Regions from separate parts of the Streptomyces sp. TLI_146 genome, predicted to be linked through region 2. Evidence: riboswitches for the same ligand, from Rfam matches in the RefSeq annotation. Region 2 holds a riboswitch; the other holds the start of a gene.
What was found. Region 2 has a riboswitch for cobalamin ahead of metE (5-methyltetrahydropteroyltriglutamate--homocysteine S-methyltransferase). Riboswitches for the same ligand answer to the same signal wherever they lie in the genome.
Positions count from the first base shown of each region.

Region 1: another riboswitch for cobalamin. It lies ahead of BX283_RS15010 (prenyltransferase/squalene oxidase repeat-containing protein); the one in region 2 lies ahead of metE (5-methyltetrahydropteroyltriglutamate--homocysteine S-methyltransferase).

Region 1 covers NZ_PJMX01000001.1:3,300,014-3,305,648, reverse strand. The annotation lists gene BX283_RS15020 (energy-coupling factor transporter transmembrane component T) at 1-916, opposite strand, end outside; gene BX283_RS15015 (SCO2322 family protein) at 934-1,590, opposite strand; gene BX283_RS15010 (prenyltransferase/squalene oxidase repeat-containing protein) at 1,590-2,849, opposite strand; cobalamin riboswitch at 2,965-3,102, opposite strand; gene BX283_RS15005 (MBL fold metallo-hydrolase) at 3,290-4,345, opposite strand; gene BX283_RS15000 (aldehyde dehydrogenase) at 4,521-5,635, shown strand, end outside.
Region 2 covers NZ_PJMX01000001.1:6,768,947-6,774,581, reverse strand. The annotation lists gene BX283_RS30230 (ABC transporter substrate-binding protein) at 1-137, opposite strand, end outside; gene BX283_RS30225 (VOC family protein) at 376-1,170, shown strand; gene metE (5-methyltetrahydropteroyltriglutamate--homocysteine S-methyltransferase) at 1,231-3,552, opposite strand; cobalamin riboswitch at 3,736-3,887, opposite strand; gene BX283_RS30215 (bifunctional nitrate reductase/sulfite reductase flavoprotein subunit alpha) at 4,162-5,635, shown strand, end outside.

The sequences.
Region 1 (5,635 bases), 3.5 Mb from region 2:
CCATGGAGGCGGCGACGGCGACCGAGCGTTCCAGGGCGCCCTCCAGGACCGGCAGGCCGATCTGGAGGATCGCCTTGATGCCGCCGGTGGGGCGGCCGCGCAGTCGGCGGACGGTCCTCAGCCGGGCGACGTCGGCGACCATGTTCGGCGCGAACGTCATCGCGACGACGACGGCGACGCCCGCCTCGTACAGGGCGCCCGGGAGGGACTTGAGGAGGCGGGCCGGGTTGGCGAGGGCGTTCGCGGCGCCGACGCAGATGAGGAGCGCGGCGAGTCGGGCGCCGTCGTAGAGGGCGAAGAGCATGCCCTCGGCGGTGACGCGGCCGCCGATGCGGATGCCCTTCGCCCAGTCGGGGAGGGGGGCCTCGGGGAGCGTGAGGAGGGTGTGGGTGCCGGGGATCGGCGAGCCGAGGGCCACGTTGAAGACGAGGCGGATGGCGACGACGGCGAGGCCGAGCTTGACGAAGGCGGTGTACGAGCGGGCCCACGGCGCGTCCGTACGCCTCGCCGCGACGACGTAGCCGGCGACGGCCACGAGCAGGGCGAGGAGGAGGGGGTTGGTGGTGCGGGAAGCGGCCGTGGCCAGCCCTATGGCCCACAGCCACCAGGCGCCGGGGTGCAGGGCGTTGGAGCGGGTGGTGTAGGGGGTGCGGTGCCGCTTCGCCGCGGGGGGTGGGGTGCGGTGCCGCTTGGGCGCGGGGCGTGGGGTGCGGTGTTCGTCGGCCGCGGGCCGTCGTGGGTGCACCCGGCCTCCGGCCGGGTTGTCGTACCCACCCGCTCCACCTGTGACGGTCCGTTCGCCGGTGCGGGTCTTCTTGTGGGGCGCCTTCGCCGTCGGCGGCTGCGGGGAGTCGGTGGGTTCCCCGTCGGGCTTGCTCGCCGGACCTGGCTGCCGGGTGTCGTCGTTCCTGGGCATCCGATGGTTCCGGCCGGTCAGTCGCGGCGGCGGCGGGATTGCCAGATCGCTGCTGCTGCCAGGGCCAGGACTGCCGCGATGCCCGCCAGCAGGCCCAGGGACGGGCCGGAGTCCGAGGACTTCTCCGGAGCGGCGGTGCTGGGCCGCGTGTCCGGCTTCTTCGTCGACACCTGTTCGCCGCAACCCGTGTGCGGGTAGCCCGCGATCGCGCACAGCAGGGCCGCGCTGTTGTAGCGGAGCGGCTTGGCCACCGCGGCCAGGGCGTCCGCCGTCGTCGCGTCCTCGGGGACCTGCGCGCACGCCGTACGCGGTGCCGGGGGCGTCTCGCCGCCCGGCGCGTCCTGCGGGGTGCCGAAGTCGAGCGCGAGGGCGACCCGCTTGCGGCCCGGCTTCGCCGGTGTCGACGCGCACACCTGCGCGAACGTCGGCGCCGAGCGCGGGGTCGCCGCGTCCTTGGAGTCCGCGCTGACCGCGAAGCGGAAGCCCTGGACGTCGCCGTCGGAGGGGTGCGCGGTGGCCGGGCCCTGCGTGGCGTACGTCCAGGTCGTGCCCTGGCGCTCCCAGAACGACCAGTAGCGGTAGCCCGACGCCTGTGCGGGCACCGCCACCGCCCCCGCGCCGAGCGTCAGCGCGAGGGCGAGGCCGGTCACGGCCGTGAGGCGGTGCCCGGACATCACTTCTGTGCGTTCTTCTTGCGCGCGCTGACGAGGAAGCCGACGCCCACGCTCGCCACGAAGAACACGCCGACGATCCACCACACCGACGTGCTGGAGGAGTCGTCCTTCTTCTCGTCGGACTTGGCCTGCTTGGTCTGGTCGGCCGCCTGCGTGCCCGCCGGGGTCGGGCCCGTGGCGTTCAGCTGGGACACCAGGTCCGTGCCGCCGAACTTCCTCGGGTCGGCGCCGGTGGCGTTCGCGGCGAGGACGAGCTGGGCGTACGCGGCCGGGCCGTTCTCCTTGGCCCAGCCGGACGCGTTCTTCTCCAGCCACTGGAGGGACGCCTTGGCCTGGGCCTCCTGGCCGTCGGCGGCGAGGGCCACGACGGCGTCGGCGGTGTTGCCGTAGTCGGGCTGGTTCTCGGCGCCCGGCATCATCGAGTTGAGGTGGCCCGACTTGGCCATGGTGCGGGCCAGGTACGCGGCGCCGTTGTGCGCGGCCTGCTCCGGCGTGGTCGCCTTCTCGCAGGTGGTGCCCTTGGCGTCGGAGTGCCCGGCGGTGGCGGCGAGGCCCTTGCCGTACGAGGCGGTCACGGCGGCGGCGCTGGCGTCGGCGTTCGCGTACAGCTTCGAGGTCTTCAGGTCCGGCTGGTAGGCGAACGCGCCCGAGCCGGGCGTGCTGTCGCACGGCATCGCGAACGTGAGCAGCGCGTCCAGCGGCGACTTGCCGCCCTGGCCGTCCTTGACGGCGGACTTGGCGTCGGCGGGCTTCTCACCGGCGGCGGCGAGGGCGCCGATCACGACCGAGGTGGAGTTGGCGTCGCTCTTGCCGCCGGGGTTGTAGGGCCAGCCACCGTCGGGGTTCTGCACGGTCTTCAGCCAGGAGACGCCCTTCGTCACGGCGTCGGTGTGGTCGCCGAGGGCGACGAGGGCCTGGACCGCGGCGGCGGTGGCGTTGGTGTCGAGCACCGTCTTGGCGTCGCACGGCTTGGCGGCGTCGGCACGGTACGAGGAGAAGCCGCCGGTGTCGCACTGCTGACCCGTCAGCCACGTCACCGCCTGCGCGGCGGGCTTCACGCCGACCGTGCTCTGGGCGAGCAGGGCGAGCGACTGCCGCCAGACGCCGTCGAACGCGGGGTCCTTCGTCCCGTACAGCCCCTGCGGGAGGGTCTTGGCGGGGGAGGACGGCGCCGTGCCGTCGGCGAGGGCGGCCGGGGCGGCAGCGCCGAGGGCGACGGTGGCGACGGCGAGCGCTGCGGCGCAGCGGCGTACGGTCATGGCGGGCGGTGCCTCTCCTGCGGGGGCCGGACGGCGCGGCGGGCGCGGGGGCACGCCGGCTCGTGGCTCCGTGTACCTCGACGGGGCCGGTCATCGGCGTGCTTGCCGGTGACCGCTGAGCCGGTCATGTCCGTCGGGGTGGTCCGGCTTGTCGCGCCGGGCGGGCGACGACATATTCACGGTTGCGGGTCAGCGCCGGATTCGCACCGGCTTTCCCCCGTACGGGCATGGACGACGGGTTCACTGTAGCTTCCGCCTGCGGCGGGCGTGATCCCCCACCCCACCCCTTCCCGAAAGCCCTGGGCGGGCGGCCGGGTGCTTCGTCTGCGGACCGTGCTGGGTTGCTCGCGCAGTTCCCCGCGCCCCTTGAGTGCCGCTGCGCGGCGATCCCCTGGGTGCCGGGGTCCGGGGCGCAGCCCCGGGAAGGGGCGGGGCGGGGGCTAAACCGCCCGGTACGCCAGCGGCGGGCCCGGTACCCCCTCCGCCCGCCCCAGCTTCACCAGTCGCCGTACATGCGCCTCCGCCTCCGACACCGCGATGTTGCGCGAGCCGTAGGGGATCTGCGACCAGGGGCGGTTCCACTCCATCCGGACCGCCAGCTGCCAGGGGGTGAGGGGCTCGGCCGCCAGCAGGGAGAGCAGGTCCGCCAGGCGGGACTCGTGGTGGGCGAGGAGCGTACGGACCCGCCCGGCCGCGTCCGTGAACGTGTGCTGGTGGGCGGGGAGCACCTCCGCCACCCCCAGGCGGCCCACCCGCTCAAGGGAGGACACGTAGTCGCCGAGGGGATCGGTCACCGTCGCGTCGTCGGGGTCCTCGTACAGCCCGATGTGCGGAGTGATCCCGGGCAACAGGTGGTCGCCCGAGAACAGGCGGCCGTGACCCGGGCGGTCCGAGGGGTGCCGCTCCTCCAGGTGGAGGCAGACGTGGCCCGGCGTGTGACCGGGCGTCCAGATCGCCCGCAGCCGGCGGCCCGGCAGCGGCAGCAGGTCGCCGGGGACGATCTCCCGGTCGGGCAGAGCCGCCCGCAGGCCCGGCAGCGACCGGGCGGAACCCCGCGCCCGTGCCGCCCGCAGCGGCGCGAGGTGGTCCTCCGGCGCCCCCACCGCCGTCAGCTTCTCCACGAGATAGGACAGCCAGGCCCCCGGCTCCGCCTCCCGGGTGCGCCGGACCACCGCCGTGTCCGCCGCGTGCATCGCGAGCCACGCCCCGGACGCCTCCCGCACCCGGCCGGAGAGCCCGTGGTGGTCGGGGTGGTGGTGGGTGAGCACCACCCCGTGGATGTCCGCGACCTCGGTGCCGAGCCGCCGCAGGCCGTCCGTCAGCGTGTCCCAGGACGCCGGGTCGTCCCACCCCGTGTCGACCAGGACCGGGCCCCGGCCGGTGTCGACCACGTACACCAGCGTGTGGCCGAGCGGGTTGTCCGGGATGGGCACCTCGATCGAGTGGACGCCCCCGCCGTGGTCGGCCACCCGCGTCCCCCGTGCCATCTGCGTCATGGATCAGCCTCGTCTCCGACCGCCCCGGTGGGCACCGACAGGTCACAGTAGAACGTGTTTCAGTCCGGGCCTCAAGAGGTCTCCCGTCCGTGGACTCCTCATAGGGGAACTGGTATCAGTTCTGGCAGATCTGAAATGCCGTCAGAAAATGGACCGCAGCGGGAGGCGCCACGCCATGACCAGCGATCTCATCGAGCACACCCGGCTCTACATCGGCGGGGAACTCACCGACCCCCGCGGAACCGACGTCATCGACGTCGTCTCGCCCCACACCGAACAGGTCATCGGCCGGGTGCCGCACGCCTCCCGGGCCGACGTCGACCACGCCGTCGCCACCGCCCGCCGGGCCTTCGACGAGGGGCCCTGGCCACGGCTGCCGCTCGCCGACCGCATCGAGGTCGTCACCCGTATCAAGGACGCGATCGCCCTGCGCCACGAGGAGATCGCCCGCTCCATCAGCTCGCAGAACGGCTCCCCGTACTCCTGGAGCGTCCTCGCCCAGGCCCTCGGCGCGATGATGGTCTGGGACGCGGCCATCACCGTCGCGCGCGACTTCCCGTACGAGGAGCGGCGCGCCGGGGTCCTCGGGCCGATCCTGGTGCGGCGCGAGCCGGTCGGGGTGGTGGCGGCCGTCGTCCCGTGGAACGTCCCGCAGTTCGTGGCCGCCGCCAAGCTCGCGCCCGCGCTGCTCGCCGGGTGCTCGGTGGTGCTCAAGCCGTCCCCGGAGACGCCCCTCGACGCGTACATACTCGGCGACATCGCCCGCGAGGCCGGGCTGCCGGAGGGCGTGCTCTCGATCCTGCCCGCCGACCGGGAGGTCAGCGAGTACCTGGTCGGGCACCCGGATGTGGACAAGGTGTCGTTCACCGGGTCGGTGGCGGCCGGGCGGCGCGTGATGGAGGTCGCCGCGCGCAACCTCACCCGGGTCACCCTGGAGCTGGGCGGCAAGTCCGCCGCCGTCGTGCTGCCCGACGCCGACCTGGCGTCGACGGTCGCCGGAGTCGTACCGGCCGCGTGGATGAACAACGGGCAGGCGTGCGTCGCCCAGACCCGGATCCTGGCGCCCGCGAGCCGTTACGACGAGTTCGCGGAGGCGTTCGCGGCCGCCGCCGGGCAGCTGGTCGTCGGCGACCCGCTCGACCCGGCGACCCAGGTCGGCCCGCTGGTCGCCAAACGGCAGCAGCAGCGCTCGCTCGACTACATCCGGATCGGCCAGGAGGAGGGTGCCAAGATCCTTGCGGGCGGCGGCCGTCCGCCGGGGCGGGACCGGGGCTGGTACGTCGAGCCGAC
Region 2 (5,635 bases):
AAGACGGCTCCGGTGCCGACTCCGTGGTCCCAGAGCGTGGCTCCGGCCTGGATGTAGGCGGTCACCCGGCTGGGCACCCCGCTCGCCGTCGCCACCTGCCCGCGGTCGTCCGAGAACTGCCAGACCGGCTTGTCCATGAGGTCACACGCCCCCTGTAGTCGCTGTGCGCGCCAGCGCCGGGTCACGCTACGCCCGAGTCGTCCCGCCCCGCCAGGATCCGTACCCGATTACCTGCCCGTCGTCCCGGCGCGTCACCCGTTTCGTGCGCCCCGGTAGTGCGCGCTCCGGCGCGTGGAAGCGCTCGACGCGCGGGGTCGGGGGCGGCTGGCTAGCGTGGCAAGCCGGACCGTCTGTCACACAGGAGAGAGCACAGTCATGGCCGCAGAACCAGAGGGCACTCCGTGCTGGGCCGATGCGATGTTCACCGATGTCGAGGGAGCGAAGAGCTTCTACGGTGACGTGCTGGGCTGGACGTTCGGCGAGGCGTCGTCGGAGTACGGCAACTACACGCAGGCGTACGCGAACGGCAAGGCGGTGGCGGCCGTCGTGCCGCCGATGCCGGGCCAGGAGGGCCAGTCGGCGTGGTGCCTCTACCTCGCCTCGCCGGATGTCGCCGCCACCGCGAAGAAGATCAAGGACAACGGCGGCGAGGTGCTGATGGAGCCGATGCAGGTCGGCGACTTCGGTTCGATGGCGATCGCCCGCGAGCCCAGCGGCGCCGTCTTCGGCGTGTGGCAGGCGGGCAGCCACGAGGGCTTCGAGGCCAAGGGTGTGCCCGGCTCGTTCTGCTGGGCCGAGTTCTTCACCCGCGACCCGGAAAAGGTCGACGCGTTCCTGCCCGCGGTCTTCCCGTACGGCGCCAAGCAGATGCAGGACGACGCGGCCGACTTCCGGGTCTTCAGCGTGCGTGACGAGATGGTCATGGGGCGCATGAAGATGACGGAGGAGTTCCCGCCCGAGGTGCCGTCGTACGTGAACGTGTACTTCGCGGTCGACAACTGCGACGACGCGGTGGCGAAGGCCACCAAGCGGGGCGGGGTGCTGCGGTTCGGGCCGATGGACACGCCCTTCGGCCGGTTCGCGGCGCTCAGCGACCCGCAGGGCGCGTCCTTCTCGGTGATCGACCTGCAGACGACGCAGGGCGAGATGCCGCAGATGGCCGACGTGTAGCGAGCCGGAAGGGCCCCGGGGTGTGCGGGCACGCGCGCGTGCCCGCACACCCCGGCTGTGTCAAGCCCCCTGCCGCACCTGCGCCCTGACCGTCCGGGCGGCCTCGACGAGGTTCTCCAGGGACTGCCTCGTCTCGGTCCAGCCGCGGGTCTTCAATCCGCAGTCGGGGTTGACCCAGAGCCGTTCCGGGGCGATGGCCGCGAGCCCCTTGCGCAGCAGTGCGGCCGCCTCCTCGGCGCTCGGTACGCGCGGCGAGTGGATGTCGTAGACACCGGGTCCCACCTCGCGCGGATACCCGGCGGCGGCGAGCTCGTCGGCCACCCTCATGTGCGAGCGGGCCGCCTCCAGGCTGATGACGTCGGCGTCGAGGTCGTCGATGGCCTGGAGGATGTCACCGAACTCGGCGTAGCACATGTGGGTGTGGATCTGGGTGTCGGGACGTACGCCCGCGGTGGTCAGGCGGAACGATTCCGTGGCCCAGTCCAGATAGGCGGCGCGGTCCGCGGCGCGCAGCGGCAGCGTCTCGCGCAGAGCGGGCTCGTCGACCTGGATGACCGAAGTACCCGCCGCCTCCAGGTCGTTCACCTCGTCGCGCAGCGCGAGCGCCACCTGGCGGGCGGTCTCCGCGAGCGGCTGGTCGTCGCGGACGAACGACCAGGCCAGCATGGTGACCGGCCCGGTGAGCATGCCCTTGACGGGGCGGTCGGTGAGCGACTGGGCGTACGCGGTCCAGCGCACCGTCATCGGCTTCGGCCGGGAGATGTCGCCGGCCAGGACCGGCGGGCGGACATAGCGCGTGCCGTACGACTGGACCCAGCCGTGCTGGGTGGCGAGGTAGCCGGTCAGCTGCTCGGCGAAGTACTGCACCATGTCGTTGCGTTCGGCCTCGCCGTGGACGAGGACGTCGATGCCCGCCTTCTCCTGGAAGGCGATCACCTCGCGGATCTCGGCCTTGATGCGCTCCTCGTAGCCCTCGGTGTCGACGCGTCCGGCGCGCAGGTCGGCGCGGGCGGTGCGTACCTCGGTGGTCTGCGGGAACGAGCCGATGGTGGTCGTGGGCAGCAGCGGCAGCCGCAGGCGGGCGCGCTGGGCCGGGGCGCGTTCGCCGTACGGCTGGGAGCGGCGGCCGTCGGCCTCGGTGACCGTCGACGTACGCGCGCGTACCGCCGGGTCGTGGGTGAGGGCGGAGCCGGCGCGCGAGGCCAGGTCGGCGCGGTTGGCGGCGAGTTCGGCGGCGATCGCGCCGGTGCCGCCGGTGAGACCGCGGGCCAGGGTCACGGTCTCGGTGGTCTTCTGGTGGGCGAAGGCGAGCCAGCGGGCGATCTGCGGGTCGATGTCGCGTTCGGCCGTCGCGTCGAGCGGGACGTGCAGCAGCGAGCACGACGGTGCCACGTCGACGGTGCCGGCGAGGCCGAGGAGCGTGCCGAGGGCGGCGAGGGACTTCTCGTGGTCGTTGATCCAGATGTTGCGGCCGTCGACGACGCCCGCGACCAGCCGCTTGCCGGGCAGCCCGCCGACGGCGGCGAGGCCGTCGAGGTTGGCGGCGGCCGGTCCCGTGAAGTCCAGGCCGAGGCCCTCCACGGGCGCCTTGGCCAGGACGGGCAGGGCCTCGCCGAGGCGGTCGAAGTAGGAGGCGACCAGCAGCTTGGGTCGGTCGGTGAGGCTGCCGAGCGCCCCATAGGCGCGGGCGGCGGCGTCCAGTTCGGCGGGGCCGCGGTCCTGGACGAGGGCGGGCTCGTCGAGCTGCACCCACTGGGCACCCGCCGCCCGCAGATCGGCGAGCACCTCGGCGTAGACGGGCAGCAGCCGCTCCAGCAGGGCCAGCGGCTGGAAGTCGGCGTCGACGCCGGGTGCGGGCTTGGCCAGCAGGAGGTAGGTGACCGGTCCGACCAGGACGGGCCGGGCCGCGAGGCCGAGCGCCAGCGCCTCGGTGAGCTCGGCGACCTGCTTGCCGGAGTCGGCGGTGAAGACGGTGTCCGGGCCGAGTTCGGGGACCAGGTAGTGGTAGTTGGTGTCGAACCACTTGGTCATCTCCAGCGGCGCCACGTCCTGGGTGCCGCGGGCCATGGCGAAGTAGCCGTCCAGGGTGTCGGTCTCGACGGCGGTGCGGTGCCGGTCGGGGATCGCACCCACCATCACGCTGGTGTCGAGGACGTGGTCGTAGTACGAGAAGTCGCCGGTCGGCACTTCGTCGACGCCTGCCTCCGCGAGCCGGAGCCAATTGGCGCGGCGCAGGTCACGGGCGGTGTCACGGAGGGCGTCGGCGCCGACTCGGCCCTTCCAGTAGCCCTCGATGGCCTTCTTGAGCTCCCGGTCGGGGCCCTGGCGGGGGTAGCCGTACACGGTGGCCCGTGCTGCCGCGGCTGCGGACGTGCTGGTCACGAAACTCTCCTTCGCGAGAATGTCCCGAAATCGACCCTGGTACGGGTCGTGGGCGCGAAGGGATGACGGACAGGGCGGCCCGCGCGGAACGGTGCCCGCGCTCGAACCACCTCTCGTCCCGCCGACCCGCCCACGAGGTCACCAAGATCTCCGCGCGCGATCGGTCGCGCACGGGCAACGGGCAGGTCTTCGGACTCGCGGGCACGCCTGCCGGATTCCCGGCGGACACCTACTGGCCGTCGCTTCCCAGACCCGGCCGGGCCCAGTGCGTATGACGGCGGTCGTTCCCGCTCACCGCTGCGGGGCAGTCCCGGATTCCCACCGGGTTCCCTCTTGCGACGCGCCTGCCTGGCGGGCAGGGCGAACCAGCTGCGAGCGCCACCCTACCCAGACAGGGGGCCGGGGCCACCCCTCACATCGGACGCGCACGCCTCGTGATGTCCGACATCGGAGGCGTGCCGCAGTCGCACACAGGTGCTCACAGCATCGGGGCGCGATTAGTGTGGCCGACGTAACCACTCGTGATCGCCGCACGTGACATCGAAGTAACGGGCATTTCGTACGGTCGGAAACCCAAGGGATCCCGGCCGAGACGAGAGGGGACACCCGTTGACCGCACAGGCCACGCGGGCCGCCACCGAACAGGTGCGCACGGTCTGCTCGTACTGCGGTGTGGGCTGCGGGATGGTCCTCGACATCGCCATGGGGCCGGACGGCCGGCGCACGGTGCTCAAGGCCTCCGGTGACAAATCACACCCGACCAACTCCGGTCGGCTGTGCACCAAGGGCGCGACGACGGCCGACATGCTGGCCGCTCCGGGACGCCTGTCCACCGCGCTGGTACGGGGTGAGCGCGGGGCCGAGCCGGTGCCCGCCGGTGTCGACGCGATGATCGCCGAGGCGGCGGGCAGGTTGCGGGCGATCGTCGACGAGCACGGGCCGGACGCCGTCGCGTTGTACGTGTCCGGTCAGATGAGCCTGGAGGCACAGTATCTGGCCAACAAGCTGACCAAGGGGTTCATCGGCACCAACCAGATCGAGTCCAACTCCCGGCTGTGCATGGCGAGTGCGGGCAGCGGCTACAAGCTGTCGCTGGGCGCGGACGGGCCGCCCGGCTCGTACCAGGACTTCGAGAAGGCGGACGTCTTCCTGGTCATCGGGTCAAACATGGCCGACTGTCATCCCATCCTCTTTCTGAGGATGATGGAGCGCGTCAAGGCCGGGGCGAAGCTGATCGTCGTCGACCCGCGCCGCACCGCGACCGCCGCCAAGGCAGATCTGTTCCTCCAGATCAAGCCGGGCACGGATCTCGCGCTGCTCAACGGCCTGCTGCACCTGCTCCAGGAGAACGGGCACACCGATCCCGCCTTCATCGCCGAGTACACCGAGGGCTGGGAGGCGATGGGCGAGTTCCTGGCCGACTACCCACCCGCCTCGGTCGCACAGACCACCGGGATCCCCGAGGACGACATCCGTACGGCGGCGCGGTGGATCGGCGCGGCCGGGGAGTGGATGAGCTGCTGGACCATGGGGCTCAACCAGTCCACCCACGGCACCTGGAACACCAACGCCCTGGTCAACCTGCATCTGGCGACCGGAGCGATCTGCCGCCCCGGCAGCGGCCCGTTCTCGCTCACCGGCCAGCCGAACGCCATGGGCGGCCGCGAGATGGGCTACATGGGCCCCGGGCTGCCCGGCCAGCGCTCGGTGCTCGTGGACGAGGAGCGGGCCTTCACCGAGGAGCTGTGGGGGCTGGAGCCGGGCACGCTGCGCACCGACGGGGCGGGGCTCGGCACCGTCGAACTCTTCCGGCGGATGGCCGACGGCGACATCAAGGCGTGCTGGGTGATCTGCACCAACCCGGTGGCCTCCGTCGCCAACCGCCGCACCGTCGTCGAAGGCCTGCGGGCGGCCGAGTTCGTCGTCGTCCAGGACGTGTTCGCCGAGACCGAGACCACCGCGTACGCGGACGTGGTGCTGCCGGGCGCCCTGTGGACCGAGGCCGAGGGTGTCCTCATCAACAGCGAGCGCAACCTCACCCTCGCCCGGCAGGCCGTCGACGCGCCCGGCGAGGCGCTGCCCG